Regions from separate parts of the Anabaena sp. CCY 9613 genome, predicted to be linked through region 1. Evidence: riboswitches for the same ligand, from Rfam matches in the RefSeq annotation. Region 1 holds a riboswitch; the other holds the start of a gene.
What was found. A riboswitch is a leader RNA that binds a small molecule or an ion and turns the genes downstream of it on or off. The one in region 1 is predicted to bind cyclic di-AMP.
Positions count from the first base shown of each region.

Region 2: another riboswitch for cyclic di-AMP. It lies ahead of ACM0OT_RS03395 (universal stress protein); the one in region 1 lies ahead of ntrB (nitrate ABC transporter permease).

Region 1 is NZ_CAWUDE010000003.1:42,592-58,203, forward strand. It holds gene ACM0OT_RS03905 (carbohydrate ABC transporter permease) at 1-594, opposite strand, end outside; gene purN (phosphoribosylglycinamide formyltransferase) at 616-1,272, shown strand; gene ACM0OT_RS03915 (VOC family protein) at 1,385-1,765, shown strand; cyclic di-AMP (ydaO/yuaA leader) riboswitch at 2,037-2,247, shown strand; gene ntrB (nitrate ABC transporter permease) at 2,344-3,195, shown strand; gene ACM0OT_RS03925 (ABC transporter substrate-binding protein) at 3,294-4,736, shown strand; gene ACM0OT_RS03930 (ABC transporter ATP-binding protein) at 4,770-5,606, shown strand; gene ylqF (ribosome biogenesis GTPase YlqF) at 5,839-6,720, shown strand; gene ACM0OT_RS03940 (DEAD/DEAH box helicase) at 6,786-9,458, opposite strand; gene proC (pyrroline-5-carboxylate reductase) at 9,637-10,449, opposite strand; gene ACM0OT_RS03950 (cell division protein SepF) at 10,583-11,185, opposite strand; gene ACM0OT_RS03955 (YggS family pyridoxal phosphate-dependent enzyme) at 11,549-12,217, opposite strand; gene pipX (transcriptional coactivator PipX) at 12,214-12,492, opposite strand; gene ACM0OT_RS03965 (metallophosphoesterase) at 12,940-14,658, opposite strand; gene infC (translation initiation factor IF-3) at 15,045-15,578, shown strand.
Region 2 is NZ_CAWUDE010000002.1:343,444-359,055, forward strand. It holds gene ACM0OT_RS03330 (hypothetical protein) at 1-445, opposite strand, end outside; gene ACM0OT_RS03335 (pentapeptide repeat-containing protein) at 757-1,278, shown strand; gene ACM0OT_RS03340 (class I SAM-dependent methyltransferase) at 1,332-2,501, shown strand; gene ACM0OT_RS03345 (NAD(P)-dependent oxidoreductase) at 2,843-3,721, shown strand; gene ACM0OT_RS03350 (Uma2 family endonuclease) at 3,722-4,297, opposite strand; gene ACM0OT_RS03355 (MFS transporter) at 4,492-7,608, opposite strand; gene ACM0OT_RS03360 (chlorophyll a/b-binding protein) at 8,128-8,331, shown strand; gene ACM0OT_RS03365 (chlorophyll a/b-binding protein) at 8,379-8,591, shown strand; gene ACM0OT_RS03370 (sensor histidine kinase) at 8,670-9,782, opposite strand; gene ACM0OT_RS03375 (hypothetical protein) at 9,786-10,169, opposite strand; gene ACM0OT_RS03380 (Rab family GTPase) at 10,173-10,670, opposite strand; gene ACM0OT_RS03385 (OmpA family protein) at 10,667-12,478, opposite strand; gene ACM0OT_RS03390 (hypothetical protein) at 12,561-13,157, opposite strand; gene ACM0OT_RS03395 (universal stress protein) at 13,360-14,001, opposite strand; cyclic di-AMP (ydaO/yuaA leader) riboswitch at 14,157-14,289, opposite strand; gene ACM0OT_RS03400 (sensor histidine kinase) at 14,694-15,612, shown strand, end outside.

The DNA of each region.
Region 1 (15,612 bases):
ATCTAGTTCTGCGGCTTCGTAGCGACTAGGAGGTATGGCTTGCAATCCTGCCAAAAATACCACCATATTGAAACCTAGTTGTTTCCAAATACTCAAGATAATTAATACTGGCATAGCCCAAACTGTACTTCCTAACCAGGGAATGGGGGAAATACCCAATACTTCTAAAAATGCGTTGACAGGGCCAGTGGTTTGAAATAGCCAGCGAAAACCTAAACCAGCTGCAACTAAGGAGATAATTGAAGGTAAAAAATAGGCACTCCGCAGCACTCCCCGCAAGGCTAAAGATTTATCTAGTAGTACTGCTAACCCCAAAGGAATCACTAAACTGGGAATGACGGTGGCAACAGTAAAATAAATCGTGTTCCATAAAACTTGCCAAAAATCAGGAGTGAGAAACAAGCGCCAGTAATTTCTCAAACCTATCCATGTAGTACCTGTAGAGGTGAAACTTCCCGCAGTAAAACTCAGATAAAACAAATAAGCGATGGGCCAGATGATGAAAATACCCAATAAAATCAGCGCGGGGGACAAAAAAGTCCAAGCGGCGAGTGTATCATTATCCAACCAAGACTTAGTATATGTTTTTGGCATCTATAATTTTTCCTCTTTGCTATGAACCTCCGCCCTGATTCTACCGTTAGCTTGGTTGCTCCCAGCGTTAATCATGACCAAATTTCTCCTAGTACTCCTCTGAAACTGGGAATTATGGCTTCTGGTAGTGGTAGTAATTTTGCAGCTATTGCCCAAGCGATCGCAGATCAGCAACTCAATGCTCAAGTTCAAGTTTTAATTTATAATAACCCTTCGGCGAAAGCACCAGTCAGGGCAGCTAATTGGGGCGTGGAAGCTGTATTGTTAAATCACCGCGACTACAGTAGCCGGGAAAGTTTTGATACAGAAATTGTCAAGACATTGAGACAATATGATGTTGAATGGGTGATTATGGCAGGTTGGATGCGTCTTGTCACACCAGTGTTGATTGATGCTTTTCCCGAAAAAATAATTAACATCCATCCGAGTTTATTACCAAGTTTCAAGGGCATTAATGCCGTAGAACAAGCCCTAGCTGCGAAAGTCAAGATTACAGGCTGTACAGTACATCTAGTTTGTTTAGAAGTAGACAGTGGCCCTATCTTAATTCAAGCGGCTGTACCAGTATTCCCAGACGACACCCTAGAAACACTCCACGCCAGGATTCAAATTCAGGAACACCGAATTTTACCACAGGCGATCGCACTGGCTGCCGCCAGGGAATTATCAGTTATTTGAACCATTAACAGAACATCAGAAAATAAATTATCTTGTAGGATGGGCATCTTGCCCGTCTTTGATTATTTGGTAGCCTCTTAAAAATTTCCAGGAAATTAAGTAAATAATCAAGATGGTTTTTCAATATACAGAAGCACTTGTTACCATCGCATCATTAAATTTTGATAAATTAATAAATTTTTATATAGATTTACTAAGTAAAAAACCTGTTATTTATATTCCCAATGTTTACGCAGAGTTTCACATTCCTGGTGTGCGATTAGGTATTTTTCAACCTAAAAAAACACACGCATTTGAATTTGTTAACTCAGCAAAAAGTACAATAAGTTTGTGTTTAGAAGTGAGTGATTTAGAAGATGCGATCGCTCACCTCACAAATTTAGGTTATCCACCCCCAGGAGAAATTTCCATTGCTTCTCACGGTAGAGAAATTTATGCATATGATCCCGATGGCAATCGTCTAATTTTACATCAAGGTAAGTCACCATCTTAAAAGGTACTATGACAAACACCAAATCTGTCAACGCAGACAATCTAGAAATATTATCATCTAAACTACCAGGAAATGTTATGCAATCTTGTTGTCCTAGTTCATCAACAATATCGTCGGTATCATAATTGCCTGCAAAGTCAATTCCTCTCTGCATAAATTATCCATCTAAAGGAAGATAATGAAAAATATATTCCTTTCGGAGAAGTTTATTCACCTTAATTCAGCTTGTTATTGCGAAATTAAGATGTTAGTGTATAATCCAATATAAGCTTGAGTAAGTCAGCCTAATCCAGCGAGTGATAGCTCATAATGCTGGAGCGGAGGAACCAAATTATGGGGCGTATCTCAAAATCGATTGTGAAAAAGATGTAAGGTTTGAGGTCAAAACATTAATCTCAAATTCCTATCTAAAATCGACTAGAGAGGGGCATCTCTCAGCCCTAGCCCGTCAGCTAACTTCGTAGGCATTGAGAGGAGACTGAAGAGACAGCATTTTTCTAATGTTTTGATCTCATCAGTATCCGAGGCTGGTACTGCTCGGTTTTTTGTACCTGCACTAAGTTCTGTTGAGGTCAGTAATGTTATTGCAATTAAATTTAGCTGCGATTATGGCGATCGCAGGGCAAACTGCTTGGAAAAAAGCCAAACCAGTAGTTGTAAGAGATGTTTTCTATTTACCTGCCTTGGGATTTCTGGGAGTGATTGTGTTGTGGTGGATTGTGGCACTGCTCAATCATGAATTAATGCCCACTCCACCGGAAGCCTTTATCGCTAATCTTGATTACATATTAAATCCATTTTATCAACGAGGCCCTGGTAATTTAGGAATTGGCTGGTTGTTGATAGCTAGTCTAAGACGGGTATTAATTGGTTTTTTATTAGGCGCGATCGTGGCGATTCCTTTGGGATTCCTCATTGGTATGTCTAGATCGGCCATGTTAGCGTTTAATCCCATCATTCAAATTTTCAAACCCGTATCACCTTTGGCTTGGTTGCCTATTGCCTTAGCTATCTTTAATTTGGCAGATCCTTCAGCAATTTTTGTAATTTTCATTACTTCTTTATGGCCCACAATTATTAATACTGCCTTAGGTGTTGCCAGTGTTCCCAAAGATTATCTAGATGTGGCGCGGGTATTAGAAATGCCGCGTTGGAGGAGAATTACCAAAATTATTTGGCCTGCAAGTTTGCCCTATATTTTTACAGGATTACGCATTAGTTTAGGGATTGCTTGGCTAGTTATTGTTGCTGTAGAAATGCTCACTGGTGGTGTGGGTATTGGCTTTTTTGTGTGGGATGAATGGAGTCGTTTAAATCTCAGCTCAGTCTTTTTAGCCGTACTGGTAATTGGTGTAACTGGATTAGTTTTAGATTATGCAGTGGGCAAAATCGAAGAATTTGTAACCCACAGGACTAAAGCTTCTAACTAACAAAATTTTACTCATTAAAACCTAGCAAGACGCAATGTTATTCTGCGTCTTAGCCTGAATTTGCCGAAAAATCATTGATTACCACTGGAGTAAAAGCAATGGGTGATCATCATTGGAATCGCCGTGACTTTATTAAAGGCATAGGATTAACAACAACTGGGTTAGCGCTGTCATCCTGTGGCATTACTGGAAATACTGGTGCTGGAGGACTGAGTGCAGAAGCCTTAGCCGTTGAACCAGTCGTCAAATCTCAAGATTTAGAAAAATCTGACATTACCGTTGGTTATGTCCCTGTTAATGATTGTGCGCCATTTGCGATCGCCTGGAAAAAAGGTTTCTTCCGCAAATATGGTTTGAACGTCACACTTAACCGCGAAGCAAGTTGGGCGACATCCCGCGATGGATTAATTTTTGGTCGTTTAGATGCTTCCCCTGTGGTATCTGGTGCTGTTACGAACGCCAGAATTGGTGCTGAAGGCGCACGCCACGCCCCCTTATGTGCAGCCATGACTATTCACCGCCACGGTAACGCCATGACTATGAACAAAGCCATGTGGGACTTTGGGCTACGTCCGTGGTTTGAATATCAAAAACAATATGGCGATGGTGCATTAGAAGCCTTTGGGCGCGATTTTCGCAACTACTTTGCCAAGCAACCCACAGAACGCAAAGTCTGGGCTGTAGTTTTGAGTTCTGCCATTTACGAATATTTTGTGCGTTACTTATCCGCAGCCGCAGGTGTTGACCCATTAAAAGAGTTTCGCGTCATTATTGTGGCACCTCCCCAAATGGTGACTAATGTGCGAATTGGCGCCATGCAAGCTTACATGGTAGCTGAACCTTGGAACACCAGAGCCATCACAGGTAACGAAGGTATCGGCTTCACCTTCGCTCAAGGTAAAGAAGTCTGGTTAGGACATCCCGACCGACTATTGGGAGTCATGGAATCTTTCATAGATAACTATCCCAAAACCTACCGTTCCTTGGTCAAGGCAATGATAGAAGCCTGCCAATATTGCAGCAAACCAGAAAATCGTCAGGAAGTAGCCGAACTGATTACAGACCGTTCCTTTACAGGTGCTAGACCCAGAAATCTCAATGCACCCATAGCTCAATTAACCAGTCCAGGAATTATCGGCAATTACAACTACGGAGGATTTGACAACCAAGACCGCACCATTAAATCGGCTGATGGCACAATTTTCTTTGATATTCCTGAAAACCTTCCCCAATACCCAGGTAATCATTCCACATTCTTGTGGCAATCCCAAAGTATTTGGTTAATGACTCAAGCTGCACGCTGGGGACAAATTTCCGAGTTTCCCAAAAATGCTGAAGAAATAGCGCAACGCGGTTGGCGAACTGATTTATATCGAGAAATAGCAACAGAAATGGGTATCGAATGTCCTCAAGAGAATTATAAAGTAGAACCACCAGAAGTCTTTATTGACACAATAGGTTTTGACCCTAGTGATCCAGTGGGATATCTGAATCAATTTGCTATTAGGGCTAATGCTCCCACTCGTTTTTTTATGTCTTAAATCGTCAATATAAAATTTTAGGAGATTTTCATTATGAAAGATATCCCATTAGTAGTAAATAATGGACACAAAGTTATGTCTCGTCCTAACTTCTTAGAAATTGAAAACTTAGTCAAAGCCTATCCCACACCAGACAAAGGTAATTTTGTTGTATTAGATAACGTAAATCTCACCATTGGCGAAGACGAATATATTTCTGTAATTGGTCACTCTGGTTGTGGTAAATCAACTCTATTAAAAATAGTAGCTGGCTTAGAAAAATTATCTTCTGGCTCAGTTCGGCTAGACGGAAAAGAAATTCGCCAGCCAGGAGCCGAAAGAATGATGGTATTTCAAAACTACTCATTATTACCTTGGTTAACTGTCCGTGAAAATATCCGTCTTGCTGTAGATGAAGTCCTCAAAAAGGCTAATCGGGCGGAAAAAATTAGCATTGTTAACGAACATTTAGCAATGGTGAACTTAACAGCAGCAGCAGACAAATATCCTGACGAAATATCTGGGGGAATGAAACAAAGAGTAGGTATTGCTAGGGCTTTGGCAACTCGTCCCAAAATGTTATTAATGGATGAACCTTTCGGCGCGCTAGATGCATTAACTAGAGGTAAATTACAACGACAGGTATTAGATATTTGGGAAAATCATCGCCAAGCTGTGATGATGATTACCCATGATGTCGATGAAGCAATTTATATGTCAGATCGCATTGTGTTAATGACCAATGGCCCATCAGCAAAAATTGGCGAAATATTAGAAGTTCCTTTTGAACATCCACGCGATCGCGCCGCTATGCGAAACTCAAAAGAATATTTTGAACTGCGTAACCATGCTCTGAATTTTCTTGATAATTATTTTAAACAAGATGATTAGAATTTATATGTGCGCTGTGAAGAATCAAGGAAACGTTCGTGTAGCGTGCGAGCAGCGCATACCACAAAGGACACAAAGAGCGCAAAGAAGGAGAAAAATCAGAGAAATTGAAAGTTAACTTGATTGGGGATAAGTAAATCTGAGCTATAGAAAATTCTTTCCCCACTCCCTACTTCATAATAATTGATGCTGCCAAAGGCGATAATGAATGAATAGCTATTGGTAATTCATTATGTCTTTGACTCAAAATTATAAATTAAACCTCATCCAATGGTATCCAGGACATATTGCCAAGGCGGAAAAAAATCTCAAAGAACAACTAAACCGGGTAGATGTAGTCCTAGAAGTACGAGATGCACGGATTCCCTTGGCGACACACCATCCCCAAATTAATGAGTGGGTGGGAAATAAGGCGCGAGTGTTGGTATTAAACCGATTAGATATGATTCCACCGCACGTGCGATCGCTGTGGGTAGATTGGTTTAAAAGTCAGGGTGAAGTAGCCTATTCTACCAACGCCAAACAAGGACAAGGCGTAGTAGCAATTTCTAAAGCCGCCCAAGCAGCTGGGGTAGAACTCAATCAAAGAAGACGCGATCGCGGGATGTTACCTCGTCCAGTTCGCGCTGTGGTGATTGGTTTTCCTAACGTAGGCAAATCAGCCTTAATTAACCGTCTTTTAGGCAAGCGCGTAGTAGAAAGTGCCGCCCGTCCAGGGGTAACTCGTTCTTTGCGTTGGGTGAGAATTTCCGAACAATTGGAATTACTGGATGCACCTGGTGTCATCCCTTTAAAGATGGGAAATCAGGAAGCCGCAGTAAAGTTAGCTATTTGTGATGATATTGGGCAGGCATCTTATGATAACCAACTAGTGGCATCGGCTTTCGTAGATTTAGTGAATAATCTCCACGAAACAGCAGGTGAATTATTACCCCGCACACCCTTATATTCTCGTTATAATCTCGACCCCGCACTTCACACAGGAGAAGGATATTTACACGCCCTAGCGGAGCATCGTTACAAAGGCGATGTAGAGCGAACCGCTAGGCATCTTTTAACGGATTTTCGTAAAGGCTTGTTGGGTACCATTCCTCTTGAACTACCCCCATCCTAAAAGATCACTTCCCCCTGTCCCCCTGTCCCCGTGTCCCCCTATCCCCCTATCCCCCTATCCCCCAATCAATCAACCACTTCATTTACCGGGAATCTATCAATTAATTGAATAGCCCGATAAGCATTACGCTGGAAGCTTTGCGGCACATTGGGAACGTGGGGGATTTGAGATAATAAATCCAACGTCCGGCGTAAAATTCTCACAACATCGCCCTCATCCAAAGTGGTATTGTCACAGAGTTCTGTCCACGGTGTTCCCAATGCCCATTGTTCCACTAAAGCAATTAATTCAAATTCCAACCAGATAGGAAGGGTGACATTATACCGCCGTTGCAGTTGAAAGATTTGGCGACGAATCCCCCGTAGTTTTGCCAAAGCTTCTACCACTTCGTTACTCAGTTGAAAATGTACCCTACTATCTGGACGGGGAGTTTCAATGACTAAGGCTGCAATGGCGGCTGCTAAATGGTGCGGATCTAAGTTATCCAATTCACCACTAGCCAGTACTAAACCGATCCACAATTCATTTTCTCCGCGAATGGCGGCGGCAATTTGCCCTAATTGTGTGGGTACTAAGTTATCTAAACAGCCAAAGTGTTGCAAGATGGCAATTAAATTGACAAATTCTTCCCAATGACGTTGTGAGTGTTGCTCTACTTGCGATTGCAACTCTTCGAGTTCAGCTTCTAATTCCACATAACGCGCCCGGCGTTTGAAAATCTTGCTAGCATTACCTGATTGATGGATGGGATTAGCTTCTAATTGCTCTTGGATGGCGGCAACACGACTGAGTTGTTCTGCCACTTCTGGCGGCATGTATAATGAGCCTTGTGGCTGAGGAATTTGTTGGGCGATCGCAAATGTTTCTTCACTACCACGCAGTGATTGTCCTGGTTTTAAGTTCAAGTCTGGTGGTGGTAGGATATGTTCTGGGATCTCAATTCGGGGCAGTTCCGCATATAAATCAATGACATCCCCAGTAGTTACCACATACCAGCGGTTATCTTGCCCCAAACATACCAAGTAAGGAGCTTCTCCACCACCTGGTGTTTTGCCCACTAATACAGCCGTTATCGGTGCAGACACAGCAATATTTTTACCCTTGAGACTCAGCAGAGTTCCCGACACTGCAAAGCTCAACATCATCACAAATTCTTCTTGCCGATTTTCCTGGGCTTGTTCTTGTAGAGTTTGTAATAACTGGCGTTCGACTTTCAGGCGTTGCCGTAATTTCTCATAAATCGCCAAATCATGTTCACTAACTGCGGCAATTTGTTCATGCAATTGCGCTAATTGTGTTTGCAGTTCGGCCATCTCATCATATTCTGGTTTTAAATACAAAGTTGCCATGTACTGCCCAAAGCTGCGTTCTATGAGTTCCTTGGCTTGCTCTAGAGTATGGATTTGCAGCAAGTTCAGCACCATCCCGTAGCTTGGTGTAAACTGGCTGACCAAAGGATCTGGTTTCGATGTCGCTAAATATGCCGCTTCTTTCGAGCCTTCAAAGGGAGTTTGTACTGTCACCACATGACCTTGTAAATCCATCCCCCGTCGTCCGGCGCGTCCGGCCATTTGCAGAAATTCGGAAGCGTTTAATAAACGATGTCCAGAGTCAGTACGTTTAGAAAGGGTAGAAATGACTGTGGTTCGGGCAGGCATATTAATTCCTGCGGCCAGGGTTTCGGTGGCGAAAACGACTTTAATCAACCCTTGCTGAAATAATTCTTCTACCAACACCTTCCACGCTGGTAAAATGCCGGCATGGTGAGCAGCAATACCCCGGTAAAGCGGTGCAATTTGCCCAGAACGCCCAGCTTCAGGATTGCGGGCTAAAAAGTCATCTATTTGTCGTCGTAATATTTGCGACTCGTCATTATTCACCAGCCATAAATCACCAACTTCCGCTACAGCTTTATCACATCCCCGACGACTAAAAATAAAGTAAATCGCTGGGAGCATATCTCGTTGCTGTAAATGGCTCAAAGTATAGGCAATACCGGGAGCTTCCGGTCTGCCACCTCTGCCCCTGTCTCCTTGCCTTCTTTTGCCCCTATTTGCCAGACGCGGGTTAATTTTAGTTTTGCTATCATTCAGAAGCGGGAACAGCCCTTTAGGATTGCAATAGTGAAATTCCAAAGGAACTGGGCGAAAATTCGAGTAAATCAGGTCTGTAGGGCCGTGAACGCGATTTAGCCAGTCGGTGAGTTGATCGCTATTAGCAACAGTTGCCGACAAGGCTACTAGCTGAATTGCCCGAGGACAATAAATGATTGATTCTTCCCAAACTGTACCTCTTTGGCGATCATTCATATAGTGGCACTCATCCAGCACCACCGCCTCAACATCCACTAAGGAAATGCCTACTTGCCCGATGGGTGTGCCATAGAGCATATTCCGAAAAATTTCTGTAGTCATCACCAGAATCGGTGCATCCCTGTTAATGGAAGCATCTCCAGTTAACAACCCCACCTGGTCATACCCAAACGTCTCACGAAAATCGCGTAATTTCTGATTTGACAACGCCTTGAGGGGAGTAGTGTAAAACACACGTTTCCCCCGCGATAGGGCGCGATAAATAGCATATTCCCCAACTAATGTTTTGCCCGACCCCGTGGGCGCACACACAACTACGGAGCGTCCAGCGTTTAGGGACGCGATCGCATCATTTTGGAACTGATCTAGTTCAAAGGGAAATATCAACCCTAAGTCAAGGTCTGGAGAAGGCGCGGGATAATTCACTCAATCAAATTTGCAACCGGACTTTTTACTATATTAACGGCTATTTTGTCAACTTCGTTAAGTATTAGGGAGTGGGAAGTGGGGAGTGGAGAATAGGGAAGATGAGGGAGATGAAAAAAACTTCCCCTCTGCACCCTGTCCCTCTGCTTCTTCTTCCTACTCACTACTCCCCTCTTTTTCATTTTCCTAACTCCTGCGATCGCCATGCTGCTGCTTTGACTGCTTCAATTAAGGCGGAGCGAAATCCTGCTTTTTCTAGTTGGGCTATACCCGCAATTGTTGTCCCACCAGGACTAGTTACCCGGTCTTTGAGTTCTGCGGGGTGTATTTTTTGGTCTTGCAAGAGTTTGGCTGTGCCTAGGACTGTTTGCAGGGCTAGTTGATGGGCTATCCCTCTGGGTAAACCTGCGGCTACTCCGCCATCAGCTAGGGCTTCTACCATTAAGGCTACATAAGCCGGGCCACTACCAGATAGTCCTGTGACTGCATCCATTAGCACTTCGGAAACTTCTACAACTTCTCCCACAGCGGAAAAAACTTGCTGTGCTATTTTGTGGTGCTTGGCGTTGGTGTATGCTCCTAAACACATAGCGGTAATTCCCGCCCCCACTGTGGCTGGGGTGTTGGGCATAGCTCGAATTACTGGTAACTGGGGAAATGCTGCCTCTAACTGACTTAAGGATACTCCAGCTAAAATCGATATTACTAGGGGTGACAGCCCTTTGGTCAGGACATCTGCTAATTCTTGAGCGATCGCACTAAATACTTGTGGCTTTACTGCTAAAAATACCACTTCGCTGGCTTGCTGAAAAACTAAACTGTTATCTGTAGTGACAGTTACACCATATTGCTGTTGCAAAAAAGCTTGTCTTGCTTTGAGGGGTTCGCTGACTATGACTGCCGATGGTTGATAAATTCCCCGCGCAATAAGGCGGGATAATAGCGCTTCTCCCATTACCCCGCCACCAATTAAGCCAAATTTAATAGTCATTAACTTATATAGTCAATAGTCAATAAGAGCAGGTTTAACCCATCAATCTATGGTAAGACAATATATCTCGTTAAACCCGCCCAGACAATAATCAAAAATTTGCAACTTTGGACTTTTGACTAATTTTTGAATGTTACTGTACCATCCGGTTAACGTCATTACCCCAATTTTGAGTAGGACTACCAGCGGGACGTGCAGGGCGAGCAGGTGGTTGTGGTACTTCATGAATAACTCCACCTTGGGTGCTAACTTGCACGCAACTGGGCGTAAACAAAAAGATACTTTCTCCGATGCGCTCTTGATGTCCATCTAGTGCGTAAGTCCCACCTGCAACAAAGTCTACTGCCCGTTGTGCTTGATCCGGGTCCATAATGGTCAAGTTTAATACAACTGACTTGCGCTCTCTGAGTGCTTGAATTGCCTGGGGCATTTCTTCAAATGTACGAGGCTCAAGTACTAAAACTTCTGAAATACCGTTAATAGCTCCTGGCATACCAATAACATTCCCCATCGTAGACTTTGATCCTGTGGCTACATCATCACCCATTGTAGTCATGGGTTCCCGCCAACGTCGATTTTGAGCAGTAGCTTCTGCTGGTGCTGGTTGGGGATTTTCTTCTTGATACAGGTTTTGGTAGTTACCAACGTCTGCATCGGCTTCTTCTTCGTAATACTCGTATTCTACTTGCTCGTTGAGACCTACAAAGTCTCGAAGTTTAGTAAATATGTTGTTCATTGTTACTCTCCTGGTAAAAGTTACCCTTATTGATTTTGCTATTAGTTCATTTAGCTAGGTTTGATTGCTACAAAGGCAGACAACTTAGCAATTTTATCGCTGATTGTAGCCCCGATCACAGCTAGAGGTGATGAACAGAATTTTTAGGGAACGCCTGTAGATTAACCTACACACAATAATGAGTCAAGATTATAGCCTAATGATTGTGCTAAATAAAGCTGAGTTTGCAACCCTTTTTTCTTGGTAGCCAGGTTTGTTAATGCTGAAATTCTTGTATTAGATAACATCAGTAAGGCTGGATACATCTCTGTATACCAGCCCTTCTGTTATTGATACCACCACCAAGAATTGAGGATTGATCCCCTAAGTGCGCTGACCAAACAATATGGTTCCTAATCTTACCATCGTTGCTCCAGCTTGCACTGCCAATTGGTAATCACCTGACATACCCATCGATAATTCTGTGATTTTTATATGAGACCAGTTTTGTGATTGAATTTTTTTGGCTAATTGATGCGTATCATTAAATACTTTTAAAATTTCCGCATCGTTTAATCCTAAAGGTGGAATTGTCATCAAACCTTGAATTTGTAAATTTTTACACTCATTCAAGGCGGGTAAGTCAGCTAGTAGTTCTGGGACACTCCAACCTGACTTATGAGGGTCAGGTAAAATTTTCACTTGTAGACAAACATGGGGACTAACTCCTTGTTGTGGCGCTAATTGATTTAAGCGCTGTGCCAGTTTTAAATTGTCTACCGAGTGAATCCAATCAAATAATTCCAGGGCTTTTTTGGCTTTATTGCTTTGCAAATGACCAATAAAGTGCCAAGTAATATCCGCTAAGTCTTGTAACTCGGCTTGTTTACTAGCAGCTTCTTGGATACGATTTTCGCCAAAATCTCGAACTCCGGCGTTATAAGCAGACCGAATTGCCTCAGCAGGAAATGTTTTGCTAACCGCAATTAACCTGACTGAAGGCGGTAATGAGGCACAAATAGTGGTAATACGTTCGCTAATGGAACTGATCATTGGAATGTGCGTTGGAAAACACTCTGAAGTTGATCGTACTCTTGGGATTGACCACTGCGACGCAGAGTACGCAAACGATTTTCCAACAACATTCTCGCTTCAGTACGACCTATAGACTGAAATTTGATCCCTTTAATGTCATTTGCCACTACAAAAAACAAACGTTGGGCATAAAGTGTCGTGAACAGATCCTGGTTTTCATCGACCATGCAGATTCTATAAAGCAAGCCCCAAGTGGGATGATTTATGTAAGTTTCTGAGTTTTCTAGATTCATTTAAGAGTCAAGGTAGGAGTATATATATCTTTGTCGCAGTTCAGTACAAATGTTCAGACGATAATACACCCCTTTCGCCAGCCTATTGAGGAAATTTATGCGAACACCAATGATTTTGGCCATTTCATGGCGGTTATCAAAACCTTGATGTAGTTGTAAATGGGCAGATGATACTAACAGTAGCAACGCAGACCTTTACAAGAGAGGCAATCACAATTTTGCCTGGGGGACTTATACTTAGGTGCCATTGGGAATAAGGAAAAGTTATTACCCTGATTTCTGAAGTTTATAGTGGCAACCTGTAGGCACAAGCCGACTCTCATACTTCTGTTTACTCTGGCTCTATTCTATATTGCCATAATTATCGCTGGATGGAGCAAAATAGCCAAGAGGGGACTGGGGTAATGAGGAAGTATATTTGTTCTTGTCCTTTTTTTGCTTGATCCCCTATATTTTGTCTATTTGAAATTCATCAAATTTTACAACTTCTGACTCTGCCGCTCGTGTATCAAAACGATAACTACTCACAGTGTTTATACTAGTGTCAAAAATGCTGAAAACGGTGATTTCGTTACTAGCAATATAGGGCATTGGTTGACCATCCTTGTCTAGCAAAGGGTCAATTGTCGGGACTACTGGTTGTAAATTATTGGGGTCACCAAGGGCAACGTATTCTTCTTGGTAACCATTGGGTATTTCTCGCTTTTTTTCACCCCAAGCAGCACCATAGGAGTTACCTACATTTGACGTTTCGAGAAAGTTGATGCCACTAGGACTGACAAAGCGATTCCACAAATGGGAATGCCCATAAAATACCAGTTGCACACCAGCGGCTTCTAGTAAGGGCACAACATCACGGATGATGTAATCGGCATTTTTGGGATACTCATAACGTACTGCTTGGACTTGGCTATTGTGATCCCGTTCGATGATTTGTACTGGATTGGTGTAAGCAGGAACGATGTTATCACCCAATGTATGGGGGGGATGATGGAACATCACAACTTTGTATTTTGCTTGTTTAAATTCTGGGCTGTTGAGTTCTGAGGTTAACCAATTATATTGCTGAGTGCCTTGAGCGATTGGTTCAAAAATCAGTTGTCCATAACCCCAGTTTTCCGGATTATTTAAATCTGGGGCGGCTTCCCTGTATCTACCTCTAGATTTTTCATCTAGTTTGGGTGTCCGCCACATATTAGTAACGTAGAGAACGACAAGACGCACATCACCAAAGCTCACTGCATAATATCGTTTTCCACCTGTTTTACTTTGGGGGAGGGTGAAAATTTCTTCGTAAGTATTGGTGTTATAAGAATTATTTATTAAAGATTGTCCACTATATAATTTTTGAGCAACAGGACGAGGAATCGCATCATTAAATTCATCGTTTAAACTGCCCTTCCGTCCCCACCGTCCCATGACTTCATGATTCCCAATGGCTGTAAACATAGGGGCGTGTTGAATAATTTCGCCTCCTGTGTATGTGGTTTTAACGCCATTGTGTTCCATTTCATAGCTAGCACGACCTTGTAAAGCCGGGAAAAATGCACCACCTTGCTGATCATCAAACCATTCTGAGGCGCGATCGCTCACATTAATTAAATCACCAGCAAACCACACTGCATCTACTCGTCCTACTGTCTCTACCACTTTTTGCAAATTGGCTGCTGTCATCGGTTTTAACTGATGGTCTGAGGTCAGGAGAATTTTTAGTGGTGTACCTGCTTGGGGTGTGGGTGCAAGGGTAAATATATCACTGCTGATATTTTCTCCATCTTCCCGGATACTCGTGACGCGATAAGGAATACGCACACCAGCCGTTAACCCAGTTACCTCTGCTTCGTGTCGCCAAATATTACGGTTGACAGGTTGTTGAGGTGGGTTGGCTATTTGTGAATGCTGGTCTTCGCGTGTGCGGCTGAGTTTAGTTGTATTTGCTCTGATGGTTTGATCTAAATTCTCACCATAAGTGACTATATGTTGATTCCCAACAAACTCAGTAAACCATACTACTCGCACTGAGGTTTCAGTGGGCAGTTGCAAAAATGGGTCTGTCAGCAGGCGGGGCGCTGAGGTCATAATTGTTGGCCCAAATGAATGCAAGCTTAACAGCGTCAGAGATAAAATAAACAGAAGTACAGGCGTTAGTATTTTGGTTTTCGCCATGATTACCCTGAGTATTAAAGGCCTTGACTATCTTACAGGGGTAACATTAAAAGATGGTTAAGTAAAAACCTGAAAAAAACAAGCTTAGTCCGAGGGTCAACTGTAATTACCATACCCAAAGAAAATTTACTAATAATTGTAATCTTTTTTTAAAAAACTCACGGTTATGTAATTTACATTAACTAATGCAGAGAATTTCTCCCAGAGTGAGTAGAATAACAAATACAAGCAGACAACAAAGACAACTAATTTATCAAATAGATTAGTTATCCTAGAAATATAGACTCAATTTTAAGTCCTCAGTTATTGTAAGTATTGTGCTTCTGAGGCACACCGCTCACGAACAAACCACATTCTTAACTACTAGAGAGCTTCCAAAAATCATAATGCCTGTGATTGAGAAAAAACGAACTCGCGATCTGCCCCAAATCAACGAACGCATCCGCTTCCCGAAAATTCGAGTCATTGATACTGATGGCGCGCAATTGGGAATTATGCCTCCACAAGAAGCTTTGCAACTAGCTGAAGAAAAAGAGCTAGATCTAGTGCTTCTCAGTGACAAGGCTGACCCCCCGGTTTGTCGGATTATGGATTACGGGAAGTACAAGTTTGAGCAGGAGAAGAAGGCACGGGAAGCCCGGAAAAAACAACACACGGCTGATGTCAAAGAAGTGAAGATGCGCTACAAGATTGAAGAACACGACTACAACGTGCGTGTGAAGCAAGCAGAGCGCTTCCTCAAAGACGGTGATAAAGTCAAAGCAACTGTGATGTTCCGGGGACGCGAGATTCAACACAGTGACTTAGCAGAACATTTGCTAAAGCGCATGGCAAGGGATTTAGAGGCGCTTGGTGAAGTGCAGCAAGCGCCTAAAAAAGAGGGTAGAAACATGATGATGCTGATTTCACCTAAAAAGTAATCTTATGAGTTTTCCAGATACCGAGTAGTTAATC
Region 2 (15,612 bases), on a different contig from region 1:
CGCTGACACTGTAGCGACTACCTTGGAACAATCGCACTTGATTTTGACTGAGTGCCAAAATATAAAATTGTCCATCGCCTGTGAGCAAAGGTAGCAGAGGCTTGAAGTGAAAACGGTCACTTACTACTACTAATTCCGCAAAATCGAGTGGCACACAGTAGTAACTAAATACATCGCCAGAGATAAAAATTGCTAATCCATCACTTTGATGTTGCCAAAAATCATATTCATCTAATTCTTGAGCAGGTTTGAGTAAGTCTCTAGCATCTTGTGGCCGCATTCCGGTAGCAATTAGTTGTTCTTCAGCTTCCCGGAGTAAATTTTTAAACCGAATGGGGTTCTGTTGAGTCTCTACTCCTCGACGCTCGGTTGGTAGAAAAATTGAAACGCAAGTATCTTTAGCTGCTGCTAATATTGCCAGTTCGTCAATAGAAAATAATTTCAACTTAGTTTTTCTCCTTAGTAATTTTGACAAAATATCAGGACATCACTGGACTAAAACCAGAGCGATCGCCTTGCACTAATGTCTAAGCATTTTCATTTCTAGATAACCCTCTGAGGTATGAAATTAATTAATAACTCTAGATAGTGGCACCAGTAATTCAGATTAGTTATTGTAGTTATAGGTAGTCCAGTATTTCACTACAAAATCCTCACGTTGCGCGTACTGAGGATACATAACTTTGGCTGGATTGTCTCATATATTTTAACTACTCCCATAAACGTTTCTTAGCAAATCAACAGACACTAAAACAGATGAAAGTAGATGAATTACTGAAAAACTACAATGCAGGTGTCAGAGACTTTACTGGTGTCAATCTTAGCGAAGCGGACTTAAGAGGATCTGACCTTAGTGGAGCAGTTTTAGATCAAGCCATATTAGATGGAGCTAAACTCAATCATGCTAATTTAGCCCAAACCAGTTTAATAGAAGCAGACCTCAATGGAGCGGATTTGAGTAATGCCAATCTTAGTGAAAGTAACTTAGTTGGTGCAATTTTAGATGGTGCAATTTTAGACGGAGCCATTTTAGATGGAGCTAATTTAAGTCAAGCAGATTTAACTATAGCCAATCTCATTGGAGCAAATTTAAGTGATGCAGAGTTACAAGCAGCAAACTTACAAGCAGCAAACTTAGATCAAGCAGATTTAAGTGGTGCAGATTTAGCTGTAGCTGACTTAACTCAAGCGAATCTTAACGAAGCAGATTTGAATGAGGCCAATTTAAATGGAGCTAATTTAGATGGGACTGATTTAGGCGGAACAATTCTAGATTAGGTAGGATGATGACTGTACGATCGCCCAAATAATTCTTAATTTCTAGCTTTTCTATGGATTTTCATCCAGCGTTGTGTGCAGCCATAGCAGAACAAATTGCCAATAGTCCCCAAAGGCGAATTACTTTTGCTGAATATATGGATTTGGCCTTATATCATCCTGAATACGGCTATTATTCCAGTAATGCAGTCAAAATCGGCTTTAAAGACGGTGATTTTTTCACATCTCCCAGTCTCGGTACTGACTTTGGTGAGTTACTAGCAGTACAGTTTGTGCAGATGTGGGAGATTTTAGGACGACCTGTACCTTTTTCTGTGGTAGAAATGGGCGCAGGTCAAGGACTTTTGGCTTTACATATCCTCAGTTACTTACATCTGCACCACCCAGATTTGTTTGAGGCGTTGGAATATGTAATTGTGGAGAAATCTCCAGGGTTAAGGCAACAACAACAGCAATGCTTGCAGAATTTTCCTGTACGCTGGTGTAATTTAGCAGATATCCCCACTGATGCCATTACTGGCTGTTTTTTTTCTAATGAGTTGGTGGATGCTTTGCCAGTACACCAGTTTATTTTAGAAGCTGGGGAGATGCGAGAAGTCTATGTGACGACAGGGGATGAAGAAGATACATTATTTGTGGAAGTTACGGGGGAAGTTTCTACGCCCCGATTAAGAGAATATTTTAATTTAGTGGGTATTGATCTAGCACCTACTGTCTATGAAGATGGTTATCGCAGTGAAATTAACTTAGCGGCTTTAGACTGGTTGAGTATAGTAGCTGACCACTTGCAACGGGGGTATGTGTTAACAATTGATTATGGCTATCCTGCCCATCGTTATTATAACCCCAGGCGATCGCAAGGAACATTACAGTGCTACTACCAGCATCGTTATCACAACAACCCTTATATTAATATTGGACAGCAAGACATCACAGCCCACGTTGACTTTACTGCCTTGGAAAGATGGGGTGAGCAATACGGCTTAGAGAACCTGGGTTTTATCCAGCAGGGTTTATTTTTGATGGCGTTGGGTCTAGGCGATCGCATCGCTGCTATCTCTGATCAAAAACTGCCTTTAGCCCAACTATTACAGCGGCGAGCTGCACTACACCAGCTGATAGACCCCACAGAACTAGGCGGCTTTGGGGTTTTAGTTCAAAGTAAAGGACTGCACAAGGCAGAAAGTTCTCAACCCCTCAAAGGATTAACTGTGCCAGAGTAAAAGTCAGTGTAAAAAGTTAAAACTCTATGTAAGAATGCTAGATCAACCTGATATGGACTAGCATATCATTGGCTACTGTGCAGACAAAAATCATAGGAAAGTATTAATTATGACTCCCCATGAATTGCTATTATTAGTGACACTACTTACTCCCGGCATCTTACTTTCAGTGATAATTATGGTAACTTTTGCCGCAGGTGGTTGATCAATAATCAGTAATGAATCAACGGTGAACAGTTATCTGTGGACACTGATAATTGTTCACTGGCAATAGAATCAAACAAGAGAAACGCGATGTCTACAACAGGCTACGCCTACGCTGTACCAAAGGAACGTGAAAAATGAAGGTGGCATTTCTGGGAACTGGACTCATGGGATTACCGATGGCTCAAAGGTTGTTAGCAGCCAACATAGAGTTAGTGGCTTACAACCGCACCCCAGAAAAATTAGCTCCACTACAGGCAGCTGGTGCGGAAATTGTCACACATCCTCGCCAAGCCATACGTGAGGCTGAGTATATTATTCTCATGCTGACTAATGCTGCGGCCATTTATCATGTTTTGCTATCAGATACATCTTGGCGCACCCTAGAAGGGCGGACTGTGATTCAAATGGGGACAATTACTCCCACAGAAAGCCAAGAAATTAGAGATGCTGTGATTGGCGGCGGTGGAGAGTATATAGAAGCACCAGTATTAGGTAGCATTCCCGAAGCCAAATCTGGCAAACTAATTGTCATGGTAGGCGCTGAACCAGAACAATATCAACGCCACTTAAAAATACTGCAAAATTTTGGGTCAGAACCAATACTTATAGGGCCAGTAGGAGCGGCTTCTGGCTTAAAGTTAGCACTCAATCAACTGATTGCTTCTCTGACAACTGGTTTTGCCCTCAGTCTAGCTTTTGTAGAACGTCAAGGTATAGATGTAGATTTATTCATGCAAATCCTGCGTGATAGTGCCTTGTATGCACCGACCTTTGACAAAAAGCTGCGAAGAATGTTGGATGGAAATTATACCAATCCTAACTTTCCCACCAAACACTTACTCAAAGATACAGATTTATTTATTTCGGAAGCCAAAGCACTAGGTTTAGATCTCACTAGTGTTGAAGCTGTGCGACACATTTTACAAACAGCCATGAAAATGTCATTTGCTAATGATGACTACTCGTCAATATTCTCTGCCATGAATGAATGGGGAGAAGCTAGTGGGGAATAGTTAATTTAAAATGCCTGATAAATCCAATACAAACCCCGGTAAAATATCCTCTCCCGACAAGCTAGTAGGTGATTGTAGAATTTCGACTTCTTCCCCTGGACGGTAAATTTCTACTCGTTGGTTTTGGGGGTCAATCAACCAGCCGAGACGCACCCCATTATTTAAATACTCCTGCATTTTTTGTTGTAGACTCTCCAAGTTATCAGAAGCAGAGCGTAACTCTACAGCAAAATCAGGGGCCATTGGCAAAAATCGAGTAGGGTCAGGATTTAAAGCCTCTAATCGTTCTCGACTCACCCAAGATGCATCAGGAGAACGGTTTGCACCATTAGGCAACTTAAAACCTGTAGACGAGTCAAAAACTAGTCCAGTATCATCAGCATCAGCCCAATTAGCCAAACGTTGTGTCAGTTTACTATTGCGATTTCCGCTTTTCCATCCAGTTGGCGGCATAATAATTAACTCACCCTCAGCTGTGCGCTCAAGTCGTAGCTCTCGATTGTTAACACAGAGTTGAAAGAACTGTTCATCTGTTAAATCAATGGCGGGGCTAAGGTTTAGAATCAGGGCAGTCACGTCGTTTTGCTCCAAATTCAACAGCAAGAGCGAATTGCTTTTAGGTAGTAGTCTAACAAAAATCAAGTTAGGTTATGGGTGCAAAATTCCTCGTCTTCAGCAATACGGTTGTTTTAACATTCCTGTGCAAATAGTTTCTACAAAAAAACCCCCCATATCGGGAGGCTTAAATTTAGCGGAGAAAACTTGTAATTTTACACTGCAAGCACAGCCAGCGCTCCTCCTAAGGCGGAGAATACTGCGGAAACGAATGCTGTGGCAAATAACCACCAGGACGCTGTAGCTGCGGCTTTACGGGTTTCTTCTGCTTGCCGTTGTGCTTGATGCTTGATTTCTTCTAGGCGGCGTTGCGCTTCATGTTGGATGCGCTCGGCGCGTTGTAATACTGTGTTACGTGCCCGTTCAACTTGGTCAATAATCCGGTTGGCATCTGCTTCGGAGATATCCTCACGGGAACTCATAATGGCTACTAGGGTATCGCGGTTGAAAGAAGACAGGCGATCGCGTAGGGCATCAAAACCAGCTTGGGGATCGTCAAACAATTGGCGGACATCGTGTTTAACGCCATCGTAGTTGAGTTCAGGACGATCTAAGGAGTTGAGATAGTTCCGGATACTGGCAAAAATCCCGTCAACGACATCTTGAATCCGCCGTTGGATACCCCGTATCTGTTCGACAAATTGATCTCGGACTGAGACGATATTATCGGCAATTCTGGCTGCTTCTTCATCGGTCATATCTTCCCGAATTTTCAGCAAGGCAATAATTGTTGAACGGTCAAAATGAGCCAGGCGATCGCTAAAGCTTTCCATTCCTACTCGTGGATCATGCAACAATAATTGCAAGTCGCGTTTGATACCTTCGGGATTCAGTTCTTCTTTGCCTGTTTGTCGCAGATACTCTTCCAAATAAGCTTGGAATGTTTCCACTCTCTGCTGTGTCCGGATTGCCAAGCGACGGGGCGATCGCACAATATCACGAATGGAAGTTTGTACAGAATCAATGACTTCATTGACTTGCTGTTCACTTAAGTCTTGACGTTGACTTAATAACTGTACCAACGTATCTCTGTCTAGCTGTGACAAGCGACGACGCAGTGCTAAGGCTCCTTCTTTGGGGTTTTCAAATAATCTGTTGAGATCACGTTGGATACCTTCGGGATTCAATTCAGTTTTGCCAGTGTTCCGCAAGTAATCTGCGATGGTCGTAGTTACAGAGTCGTATTGCTCTTTGGCTCTGTGTGCTAAGGCTTGAGGTGCATGGCGGACGCTATGCCAAGAGTCTTCCACTGCATGAACGATTTGATTAACTTGCTCTTCGCTCAAGTCTTGGCGTTGACTCAATAACTGTACCAAAGTATCCTCGTCAAAGCGAGCCAATCGGGCGCGAATGGCTGTCATACCTGCTTGGGGATCTTCTAGCAACTTTTGCAAATCAGCGCGGATAGCATCAGGATTTAATTCAGCTTTTCCAGTGTTACGCAGATATGACTCTACATTCAGCCACAGGGTTTCTGCTTGATATTTGGCTTGGTCTGCCAGTCCTTTGGATTCTACCAAGACATGTTCAATCTGTTTTTCCAATTCATCCAGAATCGGGTCTACTTCTCCTATATAAACATCATTACGTTCTAAGAGAATATCGCTCATTCCTTTACGGTCAAATTGAGCTAGTCGCAGCGACAGAGTTTCGTAATCTGCTTCTGGGTCTTCTAGTATGGGTTTAAAGTTATGCTCAATACCTTCTGGAGTTAAATCTGCTTTACTGGTTACTAAGAGATAACTGGCGACTTGACGTTGTAAGTCTTGTGCTATTTCCCTTTCTTCATCAGCGGTGACGATGACCAAAACTTCTCGGCGAACAGCTTCTAGTTGGTTAGCAATTTGCTGAATTTGTCTTTGAGTTAGTAATCCTCGTTGTTGCAGGGTCTTGGCAAAATCGCTGCGAGACATTTTCTCTAATTCCCGCCGAATTATACCAGGGTCGGCTGCTGGGTCGTAGATGACATCACGAAATTCTTGGGCGATTCTTTCCCGACTCAATTGCCAAGCATATGTGTTGAGTAGGTAGTTTTCTACATCAGCGCGAATGGGGCTGTAGGGTTGTGATGGTGTGGGTAAACCCAGTTTATCTGCTTGTTCGGTGGCTTTGTCTTTGGCTTGAGTCAGGGCGTGCCAGATTTTTTCCACATCTAAATCTGACAAATCAGTCCGTCCCAGGGTAATCCCAGTTAGTGCTGTCAGGCCTTGTTGTAAGGTCTGTTGCATCAAACCAGTTTTTTGTGCTGCTGGTGCTTCCTTGGAGGTCTTGGTTTCTGAAATTAACCGATCTAGTTTGGCACTAAGTTCATCTGTCTTGGTTTGCCCTGGTGGTAGTGACTTGAGATAATCTACTAACTCACCTAAACGGTCTTGGTTGGGTTGTTGACTGACTACCTGCTGCCAAACTTTGTATAGTGTGTCAGCTATACGGTTAACGTCTCGTTTGGAAAGGTCAGTGCGACTGCTAACTAAATCGATAAACTTCTGGCGGTCAATGTGGCGCAGATCAGGACTACCTGCAATGGCTTGCAGGTTGGGATCTTTGAGGAGATTTTCAAAATCACCACGAATCTTGGATAAATCTAATTCGGGGGGACGAATCTTTTCGAGGTAGTCTTCTACGTTCTCCCGGATACTATCGGGGTCAACAGCGCTGCCTATTTCTCGGCGCACAGCGGCCGCCGCCGCTTCGGCTGTGGCTACTACTTGCTGATTAACAGCTTTGGCCCCTAATGCTGCCGTTGCAGTCCCCATAATCGCTTGAAAACCGGAAGTAGCTGAATTGACCACCGAACCGATTAAAGAACCTACGGTAGTGGAACTCACCCACACTAGTAATAAAAAGTATGCACCCCAAATTACTAATCCCAGAATTGCACCGAGTCGGGCATCTAAAACTAGTAGACTTAATTTAACTGCGAGGAAACAAGCCAGCAATAAGGCGATCGTCACAGTGATTAATGTCCAAATCCCCACTGCTGTGCCAATTTTGCGAATTGTGCCACCCAAACTTCCTACTTCCCCACTACCCGAATCTGAGTCAGAGGAATGCCCCAAGTAGGAAATACCTGCTGCGACGGAGAGGTTAGTTAATACTAATTGAAAGGCAAACGCTAGGATGACACCAGAAATTAAAGCTACAAAAAAGCGCGGCCCTGAATTGATCACTGATGCTTGCTCTGGTGTAATACCTGTGGGAACTACTGGAACCTGTGCTACCCACAATAGCGGCTTGTAGGCTGCCAACAAGTTTTCCGGATGTTGAAACATTATATTTCCTTCTTCTAGGGTTAAATTTGGGGGGATTAAGAATTTCATGAGAAGCAACTGTGTAATTATGTCTGTATCTATGGCAGTACCCAAGTCTTGATAACTTTCAGAATCCAGGAATTTAGCTGTTCAATGCATCTCTCTAAGGTTTGAAAAGTATATCTAGCGCTAGATGGAAGTTTGTTATTTAATAGCAGGAATTCACATAAAATTTGTAAGTATTATGCAGCTAAAAGCTGAATCATGGTAGAATAAGCAATTTATTTTCTAACTATTTATAACAGCTACAATAGCGAGTTTATCTGTTTAAATCATAAATTGATTCTGATTTCTTGAGGAGAGATTTACATTTATTTACAAATATAAATTTTATCACCCCCTCAAGGTGGATTTGTCTGTAGTCATACGTTGTTGAAATCGTCCACAATATGTGCATGTAGTTTGTACCTCCAGACAGAAAGCAGCTTATTGATAATTAGGTAAAGTAAAGTTAAGCAATAAATTTTTCAGGACAAAAATATGGAAACTCGATCTTCCTCTGATTTACCAACAATTGCAAACGAATATAACGGTAGAGATCGCAATGCTTTTCTTTTCGGCTGGACTCCCCAAGCAGAAATCTGGAATGGTCGGTTTGCAATGATTGGCTTTCTCGCTTATTTACTGTGGGATTTAGCAGGATATAGCGTTCTTAGAGACGTGTTACATCTCATCGGTTACTAAAGATAAAGATTAATCGTTCAAAAATAAATTGGATTTGGGAGAAAAAAATGGAAACTAGAGAAAATCGTCCATCTACAGATTTACCACCTGTTGCTAAAGCGTATAATGGTGTAGACCGCAATGCTTTTATATTTGGCTTAAATCCTCAAGCTGAATTGTGGAATGGTCGTTTGGCAATGATTGGCTTTCTTGCTTACTTAATTTGGGATTTAGCAGGATATAGTGTCTTACGCGACATTCTACATATTGTGGGGTATTAGTGATAAATGAGGAGTTGGGATAGACAAATTATCTGGTAATTTCCACAGATACCTCACAAAAAATTCTTAACTCCTCACTCATACTGGTCTAGGTAGGCGGAACCAAAATCGGGAACCGCCTTTTGCACGTGGGAGATAACCAATGGTTCCTCCCCAGCGCTCAATGGTAATTCGGCAAAAATAAAGTCCTAACCCAGCCTTACCTGACTTGTATTTGCCTTGGGAAAACTTTTTAAATAAAGTATCTACCATCTCTGGTGGTACACCACTACCTTCGTCATCTACGGACAAGAGTACATATTCTCCATCAGGTTGTAAATTAATGGTTACAGTAGACTGTGGTGAACTGTGGCGATAAGCATTTTCTACGAGATTGGAAATCACTCTATCCAAACGTGATTTATCCCCGATGACCTTCCAGTCTGCTTGCCTGTCAATATCAGCACTTAGCTGCAACTGGATATTATTTAGTGTGAAACTTGGGTTTAATAGCTCGAATACATCCTGTGCAGAACTTAAAATGTTAGGCAACATTTCACTTTCAACTGTAAAATTTTCTAGTGACATTACCTCAACAGAAAAGACATCTAAAATTTGCCTAATGAGCATTTCTTGATTAAGAGACTGCTTTCTAGCAACTTCTAAATATTCTTTACCTTTTGGGGTCAAGTTTTCAAATTCTAGTAAAGCTAAACAACAATTAATGGCACTTAGTTGTCCCGCTATATCATGCACGATACAGTGAATTAATATTTCTTTTTTTTGATTTTCTTTTAAGATTTTTTGATAATTTAAATTATTTTCTCTGGCTTTTTGAATAATATATTTGTTGTTTTCAAAGGGGTCAGTTAATAATTTGATTAAGAGAATTTTTTGAGAATTGACACAAAGTGCATAGGCTTCAAATTGGTATTCTTTGCCATTTACATCTATTTCATTCCATAAGCCAGACTTCAGCTTTAATTCACTATTTTGCAGCCAAAATTCCTCGGCATCAATTAAGAAATTCTCCAAAAATGGTATATGATTATGGGGAAGAAATTTATCTGTATCAGATATCAGATTTTGTAGATTAAATCGCTGTAACCAATTAGGTATATCTCCAATTATTTTAAATGATCCTGCACTCATTCTTTCTAAAGCGAGAATGTTTAAAGCTGCAAATAGTGCCTTATTTATAGATGCATTCATAAATTATCTTAATTTTTCTTGTAATAAGCTAAAAGCATTAGCTTTTTGTTGCAGCAAGGAAAGGTACTGATGATCCCAAACATTATCTAATAGTAATACCCAATCTCCTTCTTCGGAAGGAAATAGATGGACATCGGCAAAGATTTTTTGTCCTATATTTACAAGTGGTAAAAAAATAGTGACATTATCTAATGGTAGCAACCCTTCTAAAAAGAAAACTTGTTCTGTGACATTCTTTCCTTTGCAGAGGTTTTTAATGCCGTATTCTGTTAGTTTACCGCCCCAAGTTAATAGTTCACCATCTTTTTTGACTAATAGATAGGCCAGGGAACGCTCTTCTATGAGAAAGTTAAAAATATAACTATTTACAGAGTTAGGAATATTCACTGTTTATTTATCCAGTATTTGTCTAGCAAGAGTTTGAAAAACTTCTTCAACACCTAGTCCATTTTTAGCGCTAGTTTTAATCATAGTCCAACCCTTCTTAACAACAGCATCTATGTCAGTCTTTTCAATTTCCCATTCATCTGTCATGTCTTCTTTGTTCAGTACCAGAATAAAGGGAACTTTACCAATTGCGGCTTCTACTCTTGTTTGAATATCAAAAGCTTTTTCTAAGGTATTTTTCCGGGTACCATCTACGACTAATAAATATCCTGCTGAACCTCTGAGGTAAGACATTCTAATTTTTTGAAATTCGTCTTCTCCATGAATATCCCAGAGGATAAAATTTAATTTATTATCTTGTATATTTACAGTTTTTTTATCAATTTTTACACCTACGGTAGTCTGATATTTTTCCGAAAATATGCTGTGAACGAAGCGCGTAACTAAACTAGTTTTACCTGTAGCAAATGCACCTACCATACAAATTTTTTTTTGCATCATAATTGAATATTCGTTATCAATACTTTAAAAGATACTCGGCGATGATTCTCTGGGGATTTTGATGTCAAGTCTGACTGTAAAAGCGCCTGATGACTCATTCCTTGGGCTATAAATTTACTGGTATTGATGCCTTGAGAATTTAAATAAGATAATATTCTATTAGCACGTGCTTGACTGAGAAGAACATTTTGCTCTTTTGTTCCAGTGATATCCGTGTGTCCTATAATTTGAATTTGGACATCTTTGTTTAAATCTTTAGCAGTATTTAAAATTTGATTAATAATTAATACTAAGTTATTTAATTGATTGTTACTACCAGCCACCAAGTTAGTAGTTCCTTCATTAAAAAAGAATGTTGCTTGTTCGAGTTGTTTTTTGTATGACTCTAGTTGACTTAGTTCTGTAGCTACAAGATTTTGCTCATCAAATTGAATAATTCCCGGAAGATAACGCCATAATTTACGTGCTTCTAATATCCATTGATGAGGTGCAGAACCAGTAGCTTGCAGAATGCCATTGTTGTCAACTTGTAATGATACAGTTGTTGGTGGTTGGAGTAATGCTTTAACTCTTTTAGTGATGAATGGTGACTCAAGGGACAAGTAAGGTTGCCAATGACTGATGACATTTTGGGATTTCAGATTTGTGGCTGGTATCAGAGTATGAGGATCTACTGCTAATGGATCACGCATTCCCGAAATGTGATATTTTCCATAACGCTGCTTGGTGTTAATCACCACTATTCCTGGTTGGGAATTGAGTTGTTGCAGATAGTTGCGCCAGCGGAGTTGTTCTCTAATAGCAAAAAAGCCCCAAATACTACAAGCGATCGCAGCAGTACCTAAAAAAGCCCATGCGTAAGTATAATTTTTTTTAGCTGGCGTTTTATATTGGATTGCCAGACAGGGTTCTAAATAAGATTTACTAGGCTGCAATACTGCTGTATCCCCAGTAAAAGCATTAATTTCTTGTGCGAGTTTGAGGTGAATTTTTTCGATAGCTTCTTGAAAAACTAACCTTAAATCTTGGGGAGGGATACCCCGAATAATACCTGCAACTAACGCTTGAGGCCCTGCTTCAATCCAAATTGTCAGTTCTCCAAAGCGTAAACTTTTTATCCCAGTTTCTTGAGATACATTAAAAGAGTCCTGGACAAAATCTTGAATAGCTGTCAACATCGCAGACACCAAATCTGGATCTTGAGTTGTTACCTCAGTTGCGACTAAATGTTGCAGTAATAACCCAGTTTGTTTATGTATTAAAAATACTTGCTCAACGCGATAAACAAGCGATCGCAGTAGGACAATTTCTGCAAATGATTTGCCAGTGCGTTTTGCTTCTAGTCTCCATTTGAGGCTCTCTGGTGATAAGCTATGTTCCAAGGTTTGATTCAAGGATTGCATCATCTCATTGAGAGCTGTCGCAATTGCTTTGCGGGTGGCTGGGCCGATAATAGGAAAAAATGCTTCGGATAGCACATTTTGGTCTTGCTGTACAGAAGCTTGAATGGCGTCTTCCACCGTTGATACAATAGCTTCACCCAATTTTTTATCTTGCTGCGATCGCAACAGTACTGCTTCTGGTAATAAACGGCTAATATCTTCTGGGTGAATGTGAGGATTATCTAATCGCTGATAAAGATTTTTAACTTTAGTCGGTTCAAGTCCCAGCAGCAAACTACGCAGTTCACTCAGATCATCAATAACTTTTTGATCTTTGTTATTGACAGACAAATCAGAGGGTTGGCTATGACTACTCACAACTTGAGTAGATACTTTACTTCTGGGATTAGGAGCGTAGTCTTTCATTACCCAACTCCCCTTAATTCATAATTAATATTAAGTTGCATTGATTCGATATAAATTCATCAAATAATCAGGGGATTTTGACTTAAAATTCTGATTTATTTTCCGTACTTAATCGAATAGCTAAATCGGTAAATAAGGCTGCTAAATTAGAGCGATCAGTTTTGTTTCTCCGCAGTTCCTGTGCTTCTCGTTCTAGTAAAGCCAAAATCTCTTCATATTTGTGCTGGATGTCATCTTGCAAACTTTTAGATTGGTTGAGAATTTGTTCGCGTAATTCCCTTTGACTATTAGTATTCTGCTCATCAACTTGAGCAATTTTTTTCTCTAATGATATAGATATGTTTTTATGTTCTTCAGTAAGTAGGGTGACTTTATGGTCACGTTCTACTTGTTCATTTTTCAATCTTTCTGCTAAAGAATCTACTTCTTGTTTAACATAACTTTCTAAAGCATCTAAACGTTTTCTTGTTTCATCTCGCCCATTAGAAAATTCTTTTAATAAGCGTTCTTCTAAGCGGAAAAACCTTTTTTCAAATTCCCGTGATTGGCTACCAAAAAGAATATCTCTAACTTTATCTAAATTGTTAACTTCACTAATACCATTACTAGTCAGCTGATTTGACCCCTGTTTAACTAGTTCTCCTGAATTATTATTGATGTATTCTTCAGGTGGGTTCATACTTTTAATCCTGATTAAATCTGAAGTTTGGTGTAATTTTTAGCAATGGAGATATCATAATATGGGGTTTAGGTTCTAGTCAAAACGAAGTATATTTAAATACAGAATTACTTTGCATCTACCTGAAGAGATAAATTGAATTATTGAAGGTGCATTGCGCTACGCGACAACACACCCTTATAAAGGATTGGGGGTGATTAGATCAATCAATCCGATTGGGTATACCTAAAACACCACAAGGAAAATTAGCACCTAGTGTCTGGATAATGGGGTGGTTAACTGATTTGCATCCCAAAAATAACGCATCAGCCGCTTCCGATTCCACAACTTTTGTGAGTTCGGTTCCCACACAGCCAAACCGCAAATGAGATTTAAAGGAACCTTCCCATTCTTCAGCCAAACTACGTGCTTGCCAAAGAATTATATCTGCTTGCTGGAGATGAGTTGTAGGATTTTCTTGTAAACAGGAATTAATACCCCGTAATTTTGCTGGAGTTAAAACGGGGGTAAAAGAATGGGAAACTTCACTAACAGGACATTCCAAGGTAGGCACAGGTTTAGCAAAGCTCAACACCTCTGGATACTGACTGCTATAATTATTTTCTACTACATAAACAGCTTGTACTGTAACTTGGACATTGGTAGCTAAACGCGTTTGATGAGCAATCCAAAAAGCTATATCTAGCGCGGTGTGACTGTTAGGAGAGGCATCATAGCCAACGATTAAGCTAACAGATTCTGTTTTGTGATCTTTTTGAGAAAAAGGTTTTTTCGGTTCTGGTAATAATACCATTTGACCAATTAAGTCATCTCGACCTATGGCGCTTTGCAGGCGCACTAACATTGGCTTGATTTTCACAGCTTTACCTTCTCCCCAAGGAAACGAATAATGAATGAGAAGCAGGGTAGAACACAGATAGCCCATATCCCAGAGGATATACATGTGATATCCGCAAGGAAGCCCCAATAACAACTGGTATTAAAGCCAATACTTTGGGGGTTTCCTTCCATTGCCGACGGAGTTAGCTGACGGGCTAAGACTGGAAGATGTCTCTCGTAAGATTAGCCCCAAACATTGGTTCCTCCGTTTCAAATCCAGTGTCGATGAATTTGAATTAGGCTACCCACTAAAAAAATGATAGTCTAATTTACCAATTTTGCAAAAGTATTTATCGAGTACATTGAAGGTCTGATTAAAATTACTTAATGGCCTTTTGAGTTTGGCGTGACAACTATAACTTTTTATGTAGGCGATCGCTAATTATATACAGTCATTAACAGACACATATTCTGGTTTTAGGTTGCTACACCAGAGATCAAGCCCATTTTCTATTGACAATACATGAAGAACGCAGCATAGGCGATCGCCTTATTTCCCATGTGCGTCAAATTTAGGGGCAATTTTCAATATAATATTATGATATCTATTTCTTTTGGCAGTTGAACTATATCACTGATTTTGATGAGCCGTACCGCTATCGCTAAACTAAGCGTATATGTAAATTTATCCACCTACTCCGGACTCACCTTAAAATAATGGATTTTAGTCTATTACTGGCTGAAAATACTGATATTATTCTCAATAAATGGGTTACAGCAGTTCGTAAAGATAGAGAGATTGAAAGTGCTGATGATTTAACTTATACAGCCATTCAAAATGATCTTCCTGATGTCTTAGACGCAATGGTAACAGTACTTTCTAAGTCTCAGGGAAGTGATGTCCAGTCGATAATTACGGCTAGCTGGAATCATGGGGTTCTGCGGGCTAAACAAGGCTTTGACCCCACAGAAATTGCCCATGAATATCATTTGCTACGAATGGTAGTATTTGATACTTTGGAATCTGATTTATTAAAAGGAACACCTTTAGAGATCATTCGAGCAATGCGTTTGATTGATGCAGTAATCGATGAAGCGATCGCCCGCTGTGTTAATAGTTATGTTGAAGAACGCTTGCGTGAGTTAAAGCATTTGCAGTTGTCATTAACACTGCATAATCAGCAATTAAATCGCTTAATTGTGGCTAATCAAGATTATATTGCTCAACTAGCCCATGATTTAAAACACCCTTTAAGTTCGATTATTGGTTACTCCGATCTATTTTTACGCCAACAACGCAAGAAGCCAAACGTCAGAGATACTTACACCAATTTAGAACATATTGAGCGCGTACTACGCAATGGCAGACATTTACTGCGTTTGATTAACGATGTGTTAGAAATTTCTCGGTATGACGCCGGACAGATGAAACTCAACCCAGTCAAGACTGATGTGCGTGAGTTAATCGACAACATATGTGAAATGTTGCAGCCTTTAACAGAGGAAAAAAATTTGCGTGTAGTGGTGGATTACGATAGCATCCCTGAGGAAATAGTCACAGACGAGTTTCATTTACAACAGATTATGACCAATCTTGTGAGTAATGCAATTCGTTACACCAAGTCTGGGACTATTG